One region of the Desulfobulbus oligotrophicus genome, then DNA from elsewhere that is predicted to be linked to it. Evidence: riboswitches for the same ligand, from Rfam matches in the RefSeq annotation. Region 1 holds a riboswitch; the other holds the start of a gene.

Region 1 (8,116 bases):
ACCGTTTGATTTATAAATATAAAAAAGTCTTTAAGTCAGGCACAAAAAAGACCTGCAAACCAACAGTCGCATAAACAGGACAGCCCTGCACCCTAATGACAGGTTTGTCTGCTTAGCGTACACTAAAAACACCGTCAGAGTTTATTGGTTCTGTCCCGGTCGTCACCTGATCATGATTAATCATCGAAAGGCACCCTACTTTTAAACATTCCACAGACGATGCCCTCACCAACGATCAAACAAAAAGCATAGAGATACGTTCTGCTGCTCGGGACGGCTGTCCAGCCGTCCCGAGCAGACCGATGAGCAATAATCAATACGTATACCTCAAGCCCACATAAAAGTTACGGCCAGGCATGGGATAATCCATGGTATAGGCATAGTCTTTGTCAAAGATGTTGTTCACCTCGGCCCGCAGCTCCAGCCGCCCCTTCCCCTCAATATCCAGCAGTCCTTTTTGTACACTCAGATCAACAACCGTGAAATCACCGAACTTTCGATACTCACCATAGGTCGGACTGCCTGAGTAATAGTTCCAGTCTTTAGAGTAGGCTTTGCCGATATACGAGGCGTTCAGCGTTGCCGACAAATCAACACCATGGTGACTGAAAGACAGGCCATAGGATGCGGTCACCTTGGGGACGTACGGCAGGGTGTCCGGATCTTGAGCCACCATAAAGTCCGGACGGTGGTCCTCGTTTTTCCGCTGGGTCATCACGGTCAGGTTGCCGTAGGGTCGCAGCGAAAACTCCTGATCAAAAGCCTTGCCAACGTCAACGCCCAAACCGAACTCAAGACCGGCATACACAGCTTTACCTGTCAGGTTTTCAAAAACTGTATTGGGATATTCTCCATAAGGCCTGACGGAACGGGATACGATCTTGTCTTTATAATCGGTATGAAAGTAGGTTAACTCCGCATCGACAAACTTCCAGGCCAGATCAGCCCCCACTTCAAAACTCTGACTCTTTTCCGGATTTAAATCGGCATTGGGAAAATAGTTATACGAGTCACCCGCCATCTGGCGCGGTGTGGGCATGTGGAAACCTTCAGCATAGTTCGCTCGCAGCTTGAGGATATCCATCGGCAACCAGGCCACACCCAGCGAAGGGGCAAAATTTGTGTCAGAGGACCGGATACCGGCGACCTTGTCGGTATTCTTGTACGAGTCATAGCGACCACCGGCAGACAGGATAACCTTCTCATCAAAAAGGCGCAGCTTACCCAGCAGATACCCGGCGTAATCAGTGGATTTTGCACTGGTACGGGAAGAACCGTAGCCATAGTCCGAGGATGTGTCCAGATCATACCTGATGTAATCAAACCCGGCGGTCAGTGTGACAAGCTCTCTGTCATATGTCACGCGGGCCTGTCCCTGCTGCAGATCGGTATCACCGTTACTCCAGCCATCAGACACAGGATAGTGTACAGTTGACCAGGGAAGGTTGCGATCAGTGTAATTCAGGCGTCGGCTCTCATGTTTGCCAAATGTATAGTCAGCCGCCCAACTGAGTGTTTTATCTTTGGTCGCACCTGCATAACTCAAAGTGGTATTGGATGCGGTCTCATCAGAACTGCCAAACGAGTCCGGATACAGTGAGGAATCCGGCCAACCGCTAAAAGGGACCTGTCCGTCATCAAGCTTGAAGTAGTTGAGATGGGCGCCTACCCGGTGGTTTTCTAAAAACGTGTAGCCGGCGTCCAGGTCCACCCCGGTGCGGCCGTCAACACTGGTGTGCCGCCATTTTTCTCCGAATCCGGTTTCGTAATCACCAATTCTACTGTGTGTCAGTGCACCGGAAAAATCAAAGCCACCCTTCCCGCCGGACAACGCCACCTGCTGATCAAAACGGCCATAGCTGCCGATTCCAAGCTCTGCACTGGTGGTAAAACCCTCCTCACCACGCTTGGTGATGATGTTCACCACGCCGCCAATGGCTGAAGTGCCGTATTGCACGGCTGCAGGCCCTCTGATCAGTTCAATGCGCTCCACATTGCCCAGATCTTTCAGGTTCAGAAAACTGGTGCCGGTGCGGTGCCCGTTCAGTAGAATGAGCGTTGCCCCCTCCAGTTCATTGCTCATGGAGGAGTTGCCGATACCCCGGATATACAGAGCACTGCCGCCGGCGCCGTTACCGCTGGTCGTATAGGTCTGAAAGCCTTTTTTACTTAAAAACTCGCCCACATCTTTTGCTGTGGAGTTCCTGATCTCCTGTTCAGTAAAAACAACAATGTTGGACGTCACCTCCCGTTTGGTTGCTTCCGTTGAGTCGGCAGTGACGACCATTGTGTCTAAAACAACGGAGTCCTGTCCCCAGGACATGGTCGACAGTGACAGTGGTACCAGAACCAGCATCGATACACCCAGTTTTTGTTTCATACAACTCCTCCCTCCCTTTGTTGTCCTTTTGCCGACACAGGCTGTCGGCGTTGATATGTTCTGCAAGCCCCTTATCTTGCAGCCTCGGCTCCGCAACATCTCTGTATCACAAATAAAAAAGGCGTCCTGAGTCGAAATCGACCCAGGACGCCCTGTTATCCTGAAAATTATACCCGCAAGACGCTCGTCCAAAGCAATCTACGGAAAAAACTTCAGGCAGGTCTTCTGACTTGTCCCGTTTTCGCGGCCTTCCCATCCTGATACAGGACAGTGACACGCAAAGGCGAAAACGCGTCGCACCAAAGAGCGACGAGAGGATTTACAGCGATGGGCTCGTCCCCGAATTGCACGGGGTTCCCTTGTTAGGCTACACAAGCACCTGAAGATACAGCAGACCATTAAAGTAAAACACCGGGATTGTCAAGCCCGGTTTACACAATACAACACACGGATAAACCGTAAAAACTGCATACAAATTTCCTTACCACGTTCCCCCCCCCGACTCTTCTCAAGACCCCACAGAACCCGATGCGATCCGCTGACAGCCGGGACCTTGTATCTGACTTTGCCCACCGGTTCGGGGAGAGATCTGTATCTGCGTACTGATCCGGTCTTTGAGGGCGGCAACATGCGATATGACACCGATCAGTTTACCGTCCTGCTGCAGGCCCGAAAGAGCCTCCAGCGCCGTATCCAAAACCTCTTCATCCAGGGTGCCGAACCCTTCATCCAGAAACAGTGAATCCACCCGGACATTTTTGCCGGCCATCTGAGACAGGCCCAGTGCGAGCGCCAGGCTGACGATAAAACTCTCGCCACCGGAAAGATTTCTGGTGGACCGGACCTCGCTTGCCTGATAGGTATCGATCACATCAAGATCAAGCGGTTGTTTTTCATTGCGAATCAGCAGGTAGCGATCGCTCATTTTCTGCAGTTGCCTGTTGGCGTATCCGATCATGATGTCAAAGGTCAGCCCTTGGGCAAAGTTCCGATATTTTTTCCCGTCAGCCGAACCGATTAACTCGTGCAGGTTCTCCCACCGGCGACAGTCTTTTTTCTGGGCCGCTATCATTGCCCGCCTCTCCTGTATCCGCTCCTTTGCAACGGCATGCTCTTTCAACCTGTGTTCAAGACCGGCAATGGCATCTCGCGACTCTTTGAGCAATGCTTCACAGCGTGTACGTTGCAGCTCAAGTTCCTGCAAAGATTTATCAGTTACCTGTCGACTCATCTCCCTGGCTAATCGCTTTTCCCGGTCCTCCTGCCGGGCGTTGAGGTCGGTCTGTCGATCGTCGAGCTTCTTTGCCTGTGCAGACAGTTCCGCCCGCCTGACAGCAGGAAGCATTGCCTCGACAACCTGCGCTTCATGGGTAAAACCTGCAGATCGGAGCTCAGCAAGAAATTCCACTTCGTGTTTGTGCAGCTCCCCCCCACGCTGGTTGATGTTTTTTTGCAAAGATTCAATATGTGCCAGTACAGCCGTTTGCTGCTGCTGCACCGCACTGTATCGCTCCCTGGCCAGCTTCTCAGCTCTTTCAGCATCAGCCACACCCCTGCTGAGACGCCTTTCCTCAGCATCAGGATCTGTCGTGCCGTACAGTGCTTTGCGCTCATCACTGCTGCTGGTCAATGCTGTCTTTAATACCTCCAGACGCTTTGTTTTTTCAATCAGGGCTGCATCCTGAGCTTCAACAATTGCATCTAACTGCTTGATTGCACCAGTGCTATCGACAAGCAGCCTTGCGAGTTTATCTTTTTGTTTCACCTTATCCAGCCAGGCATGCAGCCGTGCCCGAAGTATCTCCACAAGTGTTGCAACGTCGTATTGACCGATATCAGGGATACCCAGCGGCTGCAGTTTACCCGCCACAATCTGTCGGGATGCGGCAACAGCAGTACAGAGTTTTTCCAGGCTCTCCTTTGCCACGGCACATGTTGTTGCAGCGGTCTTTTGCGCATGGACAGCTGCTGACTCAAGCTTTTCAGCTTCTGCCAACCTCTCCCGAGCCAGACCTTCAGCTTTTTCAAGTTTTCTGATGACAGTCTCCTGATCCTCAGCCTTATTGATCAGCCGGGTCAACGCTGTAATCTGCTCTTCAAGCTCATGAACAGCTGGAACATTCCCCTTGGCAAACGGATGTTCCAGCGCACCGCACAACGGGCAGGCTCTGCCATCTTCCAACCTGGCCCGGTACTCTTCAAGCTCGCTTATCCGTGCCACATAGGCCATCTCGCGAAGCAGGCCATCCTTTTCAGTACGATATTCACGCAGCTGTCGATCTCCCAACATCTGCCGGAGGCTATCCCTGCCCTGCTGCAACGCTTGCACGGCTTTTTCCAGCACTTTCTTGTGGCCGCAAATATGCTTTTGATATCCGGCAAGTAACGTGATTGCCTCTTTCTGCTTGTTCACCGCCTGTTCATAATCGCGTTCTTTTTGAACAAACTCCTGCTGCTGTGCACATAAAGTTTGCAGCTGTTCTTCAACACCGGTCAGCCCACTGATCAACCACTCATCCTGTGCATGCTCGCTGAGGTATTGATCTGCCTGCTGCAGTTGTTGTTCAGTATGGATACGTTTGTGCTGCTCCTGGGCAAGGGCCTGCCTGCTAGCCTCGATTTTCAGCGCATCCTGCCTGCACTCCTCTTCACCTTCTGCAACAGTCTGCTGTTGATCAGCAAGCCTCTGATCAAGGAGGCGGACCCTTTGCAGTACAGGTGCAGCTTTTTTCAGCTCCTCTTTGACACGCATGGTCTGCTGCTCTGCTGCCTTGTGTTCCCGGGCCTGATGCGTGACAGCGGCTTCCAGTTGTGGAAGCATCTTTTCCTCTCTGGCCAGCTTCCCCTGATCGTCTGCCTGCTGTTTGCGGACAGCGATCAACCGTGCATAGGTACCATCGAGCAAGGCTGCCTGCATTGCCTGATTAAGCCTGTCGCGCTCCGGCTGAAAGGCGGCACTCTCCTTGTGCAGCCTGTTTGCCTCATTGATCAGATCAATACGTTCTTTTTGCAGGGCATCGATGATGTTGAGCCAGGCGATACCTTTTTCTGCCACCGCAACCCTGGCCGTGCGTTCCTGAGCCTCTTTCTTCTTTATTTCAAGCGTCTGCCCTACCTCCTGTTCCTGTTCAGAAGTTAACACAACGATTCCCGCTGTCTCTGCTTCAAGAACAGCCAACTTCTCCCGTGCCTGCTGCTTTTGTTCATGAACCCGCACAGATATCCGGCTGTAGATTGTCGTGCCTGTTATCTGTTCCAGGATCGGCGCCCGATCATCAGGTGCAGCCTGGAGAAATGCGGCAAAACCGCCCTGGGCCAACAGCATGGATCGGGTGAAACGGTCAAAATCCATACCTGTTGCCGATTCAATCTGTTCCGCCACCTCTCTTATCTTTGACTCAACAATTGCACCTGTATCAGCATGGGCGATTTCATGTTTCGGAGCCTGAAGCTCACCATCCGGACTTCTCCGTGCCCGGTGCTGGCTCCAATGGCTGCGAAAACGTCCGGCCTGCGTTTCGAAAGTCACCTCGGCAAAACACTCACCGGTCCGGCGGGACATGATCTCATTTGTGCTTTTGGTGACCCTGTTCAGGCGGGGAGTCCGCCCGTACAGCGCAAGACAGACAGCATCAAGGACCGTACTCTTACCGGCCCCCGTAGGGCCGGTGATGGCAAAGATCCCGTCGGCTGTATAGGCGGGATGCGTCAGATCTATCTCCCATTCACCGAACAGTGAATTGAGATTTTTGAAACGTATCTGCAGTATTCTCATCAACAGCCTCTCTATTCAGCCTGTACATCGTCTTCAGCAAGTGACAGAAGCGTTTCCCGGTAAGTGCGCAACAGTTCCGGACGCTGCTCTTCCGCCACTCCATGCATCTCAAGGCAGCGCACAAACACCTCCTCGGCGTTCAGGTCGTCAAGGGTCTCCTGTGCAGCAGTCTGCCGCAGTACCTGCTCGAAAACACGGGTATTCTTGATCCGCAAAATCCCCATTTCCGTACCGGCAACAGCTCTTTGCAAACGCTCACGCAGATCACCGATGACCTCATCCCCCTCGTAGATCACTTCCAGCCAGGCACGAGAATCAGCGGCCACAAGTTGCATAATGCGGCTCTGTATAGTACTCCAGTCGCCCCTGATCTGTTCGAGCTTCTGCAACACCGGTACATCGATTAACTGCACAGATACGGCTGAACCGTTACAGGCAACCCGGCAAACACTCTTCTGGTGCTGTGCCTCTCCAAACCCCATGGGCAAGGGAGACCCGCTGTACCTGATGGTCTCAAGACCGCCTACCATCTGCGGAACATGGAGATGTCCCAGCGCCACATAGGTAAAACAGGGTGGAAAGATCCGGGCAGTGACATGGGCCAGGGAACCGATGTACAGTTCACGCACACCATCTCCGTCGACAGTTTTTCCTCCGCTGGTAAACAGATGTCCCATGCCGACAATGGGGATGTCGGCTCCCAGTTGCCGGCGTTTTTGCAGGGCTGCGGCAGCAACTGCGGCATACTGACGATGAAGACCATCAAGCAGCTTCTGTTCCTTGTCTTCGATGCTCTCCCCTGCCTCGGCAACGCGAATATCACGGTCCCGAAGATAGGGCACAGCGCAGACCAGCAGCTCGGGAACATCCTGGTCATCATAGAGAACCAGGACCTCGTCTTCAGGATCATCGGTAATGTTGCCGATCACATGAATATCAAGAGCTTTGAGCAGTTCTTTGGGCGCATTGAGAAAAGACGGCGAGTCATGATTACCGGCAATGATAACCACATGCCGACAGGAAGAGGCTGCCACCCTGTACAGAAAACTGTAGTAGAGGCTCTGGGCTCGATTACTCGGTGTGCTGCTGTCAAAGATATCCCCGGCCACCAGCAGCACCCTGATCGAATGGTCCTGGATTGTGGTAAGCAGCCAGGTCAAAAAGGCATCGAACTCTGCATAGCGTTTTTTGCCGTACAGACTCCGCCCGATATGCCAGTCCGATGTATGAAGAATATTCACAGGCACCTCTTACTCTGAGATAAAAAGACATAAAAACGTCGTCGCCACATGTTGATGAAGAGTCAGTTCAGCGGGTGCGATAAACACGAGCACCGTAACAATGTTCATCGTCTGAAAAATCATCACTCTAACAGTGGACAGCATCTTTTCAAATACTGGCGGCCAAGCTCGATCGCAACTTCTCTGTACTCAATGCCGACCTGTTTATCGGCAGACACCTCAAGGTACATGCCAATGAAAGTCTACGCATTTATCGAAGATCTCCCGTACTCTTGCGCAGGTTTACCAAAACAGGCAGACAAGCAAAATGATAATCTTAACGGCAACTCTTTGTAAAGACTATCGAATATCCGGGACACCACAAATACGTCAGCATGCGGACAGACTCTGCGATCTGCAAATAAGGAAAGTTTTCAATGAAAAATCTCGACACAGCTGCTATATGCAGGGATACTTTTGCAACGGCAGTGAAACAAAGAAAAAAAACGCTGTGGCCTCATACTGATTTCAAGGTACATTTCTGTTCGAAAAAACAGATGCGTTGCACGTATCCACAAAACAACCAGCAACTGCGATACTCAAAGACCATGGCAAGACAATGGCCGGAGGACAGCAGGACGGGAAGCGTTCCTGACAACCTCAGGATTAAGAATCTTCTGCACAGATAAAGTTTCTGACCAACCCGCTGCTGTACAAGAATCTCCGGTAACCCTAAGCTTT
Region 2 (8,116 bases), 1.1 Mb from region 1:
AAAAACAGGTGCTCTCAGACCGAAGACATCCGCACCATGAGCAGTTATAACAACTGGAATGTTAAAAAATTTTCCAACCAATACCGCCCAAAACCCTTGTGGTATCAGCCAGTGCGCATGAATCACATCTGGCCGGATTTTGTTGATTAAAAAAATCAGCGAAAATAATTGCGCAGCAAGAAAAAAAGGAAGAAGCAAAAAATAGAGTTTGTTTCGTCGTATTTTCGGAACAATCCCCTGCCCTCCTGCTAACCGTTCAAATGGAGAAAAAAAATAACGGAAACGGTGGATGTGTACTCCATCCATCCACTCAGAGGCCAATGCACCATGATAGCACGGTGTATGTACGGTTACATCAAACGAGCGGACCAATCTTCTGGACAGTTCATACACAAATGGAGGGTCTGTGTCATTCAGCCAGCGAGGAAAGGTTGAGGTAACAACCAGCAGCTTTGGCTTCATCAGGATGTGACTACTCTGTCCGATCGTAGCGCATCTGACTGACCTGCTCGGCCACCAGACCGATCATAAAGATAATGACCGAAGTGTTGAACAGCAGTGCCGACATATTGGTGAACCGGCCCTGGGTGAAAAAGGTGTAGGCATAGTAGCAGACCCCGGTGGTGAACAGGCTGAAACTGATGGGTAGGAACACGCGAAACGGTGAAAACAGGGTGGCTATTTTAGTGATGATAAGGAAAAACCGGGTACCGTCCCGCAGGAGTTTGATTTTGCTTTTACCGACCCGTGCCCTGGTTTGAATGGGGATGTACTTGACGCTGCGGCCGCTTCGCAGATAGGCCATGGTTAAGGTGGATGGGTAGGAAAAGGTGTTGGGCAACAGGTAGAGAAATTGTTTGGCCACGGAAACCCGGACCAGGCGAAAACCGGAGGTAAGGTCCTCGATCTTGAACTTGGTAACATAGGAGGCAAACTTGTTGTACAGCCAGTTGGCCAGGTCGCGATGTGCCCTGGTTTCCGACTGTCTGGTCCGCGCCCCCACCACCATGTCAAACCTGTCGCGATGTGCAAGCAACCGGGCAATATCTTCGGGCTGGTGCTGACCGTCGGCATCCATCATCACCACCCACTCGCCCCGGGCGCAGCGCAGCCCGGATTTAATGGCCGCACCGTTACCGATATTGTAGGGATGGGGCCAGACATTGGCTCCGGCAGCCATGGCCTCTGCCATGGTCTGATCAGTGGAGCCGTCGTCCACCACCAGGATCTCATACTCCGGATACAACTCACGAATGCGTTGTATCGTGGTGCCGATCACCCCCTCCTCATTAAAGGCGGGCAAAAGGATGGTCACCTCGTATTTTTTGGTATCCGCCACAGTCATTCTCCCCAGGCTGAAATTCTCTTCTGGGATGAATTAGAGCAGAAACCAGGCAAAAAACAAAGGGATTATAACAAGAACTCCAGGAAAAAGAGTTGGTTATGACCAGATGCCCACAATGGGGAGGCCGCATGCACTGCACGCACCATCATGCATGCCCTTTACCTGACCGCCAAAACCAACCCGCTGCACAAGCAGCGCCCCGCAGCCGGGACAGTGGGTATCCATTCCTCCGGCTCCACCCACATTGCCTGCATAGACAAAGTGCAACCCCTCTTCCCTGCCGATGGCACAGGCCCTGGCAATGGTTGCCGCCGGTGTGGCCGGCCGGTCCTGCATCTTGTAAGTAGGATAAAAGCCGCTGACATGCCAGGGGATATCTGCAGAAACATCCTGAAGAAAACGGGCGATGTTTCGCACCTCCTGTTCACTGTCGTTTAAGCCCGGAATAAGCAGCGTGGTCACCTCAACCAGCACACCCAGGCTGTGAAACAGACGGATATTTTCGACAACCGGTTCAAGCCTGGCCTTACAGACTTCCTGATAAAATTCGGTGGTAAATGCCTTGAGATCGATGTTAATGCCGTCGAGCACCGGTGCCAGATGCTGCACCACCTCACCGGTCATATAACCGTTACTGACAAACACATTTTTCAGGCCCCTTTCCTTTGCCAGCTTGGCGCAATCGTAGGCAAACTCATAAAAAATTGTCGGCTCCACATAGGTGTAGCTGATGCCGGCACAACCGCTGCGCTGTGCCGCATCCACCACATCCTGCGGTGTTCTGCGTGCACCGGTGATTTCGCCTGAGCAGAGGTGCGGGTACTGGGAGATCTGATAGTTCTGGCAGTGCAGGCATTGAAAGTTACACCCCACCGTGGCAATGGAATAGGATCGGCTGCCGGGGACAACATGAAAGAGCGGTTTTTTTTCGATGGGATCGATGTTTTCTGAAACCAGCCTACCGTAGACAAGGGAGTACAGTCGGCCGTTCCGGTGCTCACGCACACCGCAGATGCCGCGTTTGCCTTCGCTTATCCGACAGCGGTGATGACACAGTTCACAGACGACTCTGCCGTCTGGAGACTGTCTGTAAAACAATGCTTCATGCATACTCCCCTCCCTTGTCGGCATTCGGGCCAGGTCGCGCACTGTACAGTGACGACTGTTTCTCTTTTATTCTGCCGGACCTTCAGGCACCACCTGCCTGAACCAAGGCATTCTCTTCAGAGAGCAGAGACCGCTACATGCGTATTTTAGCCTCTGTCTTGGCCGGATTTTTCTCAAGACGCCGATAACGGCCAACGGCCTGTTCTGCAAATCGGCCGATGATATGGGAGAGGTCGGAACTTTGCCAGACCTCGGCAAAGGCTGCATTGGCAAGCAGGTGATCAGCAACCTGAAACGGCTGTTCGCCTTCCGGCTGCAGGCTGATATCTTCAAACTGCAGCGACACCTGTCTATCCAGGGCCTCGTTGCAGAGCTCATGAACACAGTACACAAAGAATTTTCTTACGTCCTCGGTTGATTCGGCCTCGTTGAGCTGTTTTCTGAATTTGGGCAGCAGTTCATTTTCAATCTTTGTAAAGGACTGTATCTTGACCATGGTCATCCTCCTGTTGAAAGAAATTCTTGTCGTGGAGCATCATGTCGAGCCCGGTCATCAACGAGCGCTCGTAAAAAAAGCTGTACAGTTAAACGTACGATTTCCGGCGGACAGGGTCATAAAGAACAGGCAGCTGCAGGCAAACCAGCTCCGATCATCTTTCGCTGCCATCGGCTGCTGCTCAATACAGCAAGACTGTTGCCTGTTCCTCCTGGCTGCGGGCGGCCATCTCCCTGATACGGGCGGCCATGGCCTCGGGATTTGAAGGAAACGCTCCCTCCGGACACGCCTGCACACATTGCTGACACACCACACAGGCCTCACTGATGATCGGATACGGATCTACGACAATGGCCCCGGTCGGGCACACCTCAGCGCAGATCCCGCAGCTTGTGCAGAGTTGCTCGTCTGCAGCCAGCGGCGGCATGGAGGCCTTTGCTGCAGCCAACGATTTGATCTGTGCCTCAGCACGCATGGTCGGCGGAAGATAATCAAGCTTCTGCAGATCAAGCACCACTTGTTCCTGTTGTGCAAGTCGCTCCACCACCACATCAACCAGTGTCCGCACCTGATCCAGGTCTGCCTGGTCCGGGCGTCCCTGGGCCAGTGGTTCTACCGCACCCCACATCGAGGCATGTACAGCCAGAACTTTTGCCGCAGCCACAGGGATATACTGTTTTTCAACGAGCTGGGCAGCCATCTCAGGCAGGGCCAGACCGCTGGCAACACCACCCCAGGTGACAAAGGGAACGGCACGGCCGGTTTGATTCGGTGTCAGGGCATCGATCCAGCGGCTGACCAGAGGAATGGCATGATCGCAATAGACAGGTGAGCCGATCCACAGACAGACAGGTGTATCGGACAGATCGGGGAGAGACCGGGCAGCGGCCGCACCCTGCACACTGAGGTCAGCCATCTCGACCTGACACTGCTGTTCAAGTAAACGTTGTTGGATGGTTTCCGCCACCAGGCGGGTGGTGCCGGCGGGTGAGAAGTAGACAATACGATGCGCGTAGTTCATAAAACAAGTCTCCTGTTAGGGTCATCCCGAACATGACGATTGGCACACGTTCGGCCTGTTCAACAAAGATCTGTTGCCGGATAAACAGTCTGTCGGCAACGCAACCGCGCTGCATGCCTTCCAACCCGGTGACACGTCTCTGACCTTGCAAACAGTCCGATGTACAGGCAGGTACATCCAATGACAGAACATACCGTCAATACGGCGGATACTGACAAGAACCTATGGTGTACTCCTTTATCGGATACCCATATTGATTCAGCAGAACCTGACCGTAGTGATCAAGCACATACCGTTCCCACCGGCACATGCCCGGCGGCACAACCGGCGCGTAGGTGGTTACCGGAGCAGCAGCAACCGGCGGTGGATAGACAGGTGGTGGAGGACGATAGGCCAGGGCTGTGAGCGCTGAACCGAGAAAGAGTCCGGTCAACCCCCATCCCAGGGCAACACCACTGCAGCAGTGATGACGGCTCCATGCAGACACCGGATTAAAGGAGATGGACAGGATACAGAAAACAAGGACAAAGATCGTTGTCTTTTTCATGGCGATTTCACAGTGCAAGGTTCAAGGAGGGGATACAGGAGTTTTCCCTGCCGCTATCTTACCTGTACTGTCTCTATACCATACTTCGATCTTTTTGGGTGAACGCTTTTGAAAAAACTACGGCGGCATCGAGAAAAGATGCTCTGATGACGCGCTTTAAACGCCGGAGTACAAAAAACCGGCCCCGGACCTCCTTCCTGTACAACAACTAAGGCGTCTGCCGGCAAACAAAACGCCCGGAGCAACATGGCAACAGGTACAATTTTACAGCAGGAAGAGGTGGTCCGGGACAAGCCGTACAACAGCAGGGTTGAACAAAAAAAATCCCCGGATCAATGACTCTTGATCCGGGGATGCCCTGGTTTATCCACGTACCGATGTTTCCCCTTGTCCAGAGAGAAAACAACTATCATCTTTTCAGGCAGGTCTTCTGACTTTCGGATCGCTCTACTATCTGCGTCTTCCCGACCGTACGGCCAGTGACATTGTGCAGCTTCGTCCCCGAATACAGCGGCGGGCCCGTCCCCGATTCTCACGGGGTTCCCTTTTCATCCTTACGGAACCTGAAAAACTATTCAACTGAATTACATGCACACCTAAGCGGTTCACCCCCTTCTTGTCAAGCATAAAAAAAGCACACTGCCCACACAATCCCGCCGGTCACCGGTGTCTGCGGGATGGTGAACTGTCTGAAAAATGCCGCCTGTCTGTCCCGGGTCGGCTGCTGCAGCCCAAGCACCCTGCCTCGGGGTATCACCACGTTCAATAAAAACACCGGACATGTGAACAGGTGACATCAACCCTGAACAGTGGTATAAACCACTGCTTACGCTCCCTTTATCAGCAAGATCGTACCATGTAAAAATTGGCATCTACCCCTGAACAGACCTCCACCCCCATCAGCCATGCGTTGCCAACCTGTTGTATACGCCCGGGAAAACCGACATCAAAGGCACTTTCCAAAACAGAGGGGCCAATGAGGTCTCTTTATCCGGCATCCCTTACTTCTTTCTGCATCTTATGCGCAACACATCCGCTCAAGACCATACCTTGTCATCCTTATCCGGCAGAAACGGTATAGCAACGGCACAGCAGCACACCAAAGCAGTTGTCGGTTTCAACACAAACCGGCTTATCGCCTGCCATGACTGTGATCTGCTGCACCACCTGCCCGAACATGCAATCACCACCCTGCTCTGCTCCCGGTGCGGCGCGGTGCTGCACCGTCAAAAACCGGCAACAGTTGAACGCTCACTGGCCTGGATCACAGCCGCTCTGATCCTCTTCATTCTCTCCAACAGTTTTCCCTTTCTGGCCATCCGGAGCAGCGGTCTGGCGCAGGAGACCATCCTGTTGTCCGGTATCCATGAACTCTGGAAACAGGATATGCACAGCCTTGCCGTGCTGGTTCTTCTCACCTGCGTACTCATACCGCTTGTACAGATGCTGGGGCTGCTCTATATTCTGGTCCCACTGCAGCTGGGTGGACGGCCGGCGCCCTCTGCAGGCTCCTTGTATCGGATTGTCCAGGAGCTTGCCCCCTGGGGAATGATGGAGGTTTTTATGGTGGGCATTCTGGTGGCTCTGGTAAAACTCGATCACCTGGCAACCATTGTCCTGGGGATTTCCGTCTTTTCCTTTGCAGCCCTGATCTTTGTCATGGCCGCCGCCTTTGCAAGCCTTGACCCGGTCCTGTTGTGGGATCGTCTTGACCAGCGCCGATGAACACCAAAACCGCCACCGCCCTGCAAGTGGGATTGATCAGCTGTCACGACTGCCGGCAACTGGTCTCGGTTCAACAGGCAGACAACTCTCCGTACTGTCCTCGCTGTGGTGCCCGTCTCCACCGGCGTAAACCTAACAGCCTGACCCGTACCTGGGCCCTGATCTGTGCAGCGATGATCCTGCTTATTCCGGCCAACCTGCTGCCGATCACCATTACCACCTCCCTGGGAACCAAGCAGACCGACACCATCCTCAGCGGCGTGATCTACTTTATGCAGACCGGTTCCTGGGAGATTGCAGCGGTCATCTTTATTGCCAGCATCTTTGTTCCCTTTGCCAAGTTGTGTATTCTGATCTTTCTGCTGCTCACTGTCCGCTTTCGGTCACAGTGGCGCCCCAGAGACCGCACCGGTCTTTACCGCTTAACCGAGCTGGTGGGCCGCTGGTCCATGGTGGACATCTACGTGGTCACCATTCTGGTGGCCCTGGTCAAGCTGGGAGCCATAGCCGATATTGAGGCCGGGCCTGCCGCCATCTACTTTGCTGCCGTGGTGGTGACGACGATGTTTGCCGCCAACAGCTTTGATCCCCGTCTGATCTGGGATGTACTTGAGGAGGACGTATGACTGATCGTTCAACGATCGAACAACATATTGCCGCACCCGTTGTTCCGGCCAAACGCCGTTTTTCCCTTGTGTGGATTGTACCACTGGTGGCCCTGGCCATCGGCGGCTGGCTGGCGTTCAAGGCCATCCGTGACAAGGGGCCGACCATTACCATCACCTTTGCCACGGCTGACGGTCTGGAGGCGGGGAAGACTAAAATCAAGTTCAAGGATGTGGATATCGGCCAGGTGGAATCCATTGCTCTGAGTGAAGATGCCGCCAAAGTGATGGTCACCGCCAAAATGATTAAGGGAAGTGAGGTGTTTTTAACCGATCAGACCAAGTTCTGGGTGGTCCGGCCGCGCATCAGCGGTGGTTCGATAACCGGACTCGGAACCGTGCTGTCCGGCGCCTATATCGGCATTGACGGCAGCAGACTGGGAAAGCCTGCCTCCACCTTCACCGGACTGGAGACACCACCGGTGGTCACCTTTGACCATCCCGGCAGATCGTTCAAGATCGTTGCCGACTCACTGGGTTCTCTTGATATCGGTTCTCCGGTGTACTATCGGCAGATTCAGGTGGGTCAGGTGGTGGGTTACAACCTGAACGAAAAAGGGACCGGTGTGGACATCGTGATCTTTGTTGATGCCCCCCACTTTACCAGGGTGACGAAGAATACTAAATTCTGGAACGCCAGTGGTTTTGATGTATCGCTCAGTGCCCATGGGTTAAAAATCGACACCCAATCCATGGTGTCGATCATCAACGGCGGCATTGCCTTTGACCTGCCCAAGGATTCGGGACCGGGTAAGGAGGCGGAGGAGGACACAACCTTCCATCTGTATGCCGACCGCAACGCCATCCAGGAAAAACGGTACACGATCCGCACCTACTATACCCTGCTCTTTGATGAATCGGTACGCGGCCTGCAGATCGGTGCACCGGTGGAACTCTACGGTATCAAAATGGGCGAAGTTGTCGACCTGAACCTGGAATTTGACCTGGAACAGAAAAAATTCGTGGCCCCGGTAACTGTGGCCATCGAACCGGAGCGGATGAGTTTTTCCAACAGAGAGAAGATTTTAAAGATCTTCAACAACGATCCAAGCCTGTTCATCAAAACCATGGTGGAACGGCATGGCCTGCGGGCCCAACTGCAAAGCGCCAACCTGCTCACCGGCCAGTTGATGGTCAACCTCGTCTTTGTGCCGGATGCCCCCAGGGCCACCTTAACCACCAGAAACGGGGTGCAGGTGGTGCCCACCGT

The links. A riboswitch is a leader RNA that binds a small molecule or an ion and turns the genes downstream of it on or off. The one in region 1 is predicted to bind cobalamin.
Region 2: it holds a riboswitch for cobalamin, as region 1 does, so the genes downstream of both, HP555_RS08450 (hypothetical protein) here and HP555_RS13335 (TonB-dependent receptor) in region 1, are expected to answer to the same signal.

Annotation. Positions count from the first base shown of each region.
Region 1 is NZ_CP054140.1:2,933,996-2,942,111, forward strand. It holds gene HP555_RS13335 (TonB-dependent receptor) at 314-2,380, opposite strand; cobalamin riboswitch at 2,579-2,778, opposite strand; gene HP555_RS13340 (AAA family ATPase) at 2,889-6,155, opposite strand; gene HP555_RS13345 (exonuclease SbcCD subunit D C-terminal domain-containing protein) at 6,167-7,396, opposite strand.
Region 2 is NZ_CP054140.1:1,875,474-1,883,589, reverse strand. It holds gene HP555_RS08475 (glycosyltransferase) at 1-462, opposite strand, end outside; gene HP555_RS08470 (glycosyltransferase family 2 protein) at 473-1,345, opposite strand; gene amrS (AmmeMemoRadiSam system radical SAM enzyme) at 1,442-2,455, opposite strand; gene HP555_RS14445 (hypothetical protein) at 2,586-2,948, opposite strand; gene HP555_RS08455 (EFR1 family ferrodoxin) at 3,130-3,969, opposite strand; gene HP555_RS08450 (hypothetical protein) at 4,166-4,516, opposite strand; cobalamin riboswitch at 4,920-5,098, opposite strand; gene HP555_RS08445 (paraquat-inducible protein A) at 5,537-6,241, shown strand; gene HP555_RS08440 (paraquat-inducible protein A) at 6,238-6,867, shown strand; gene HP555_RS08435 (PqiB family protein) at 6,864-8,116, shown strand, end outside.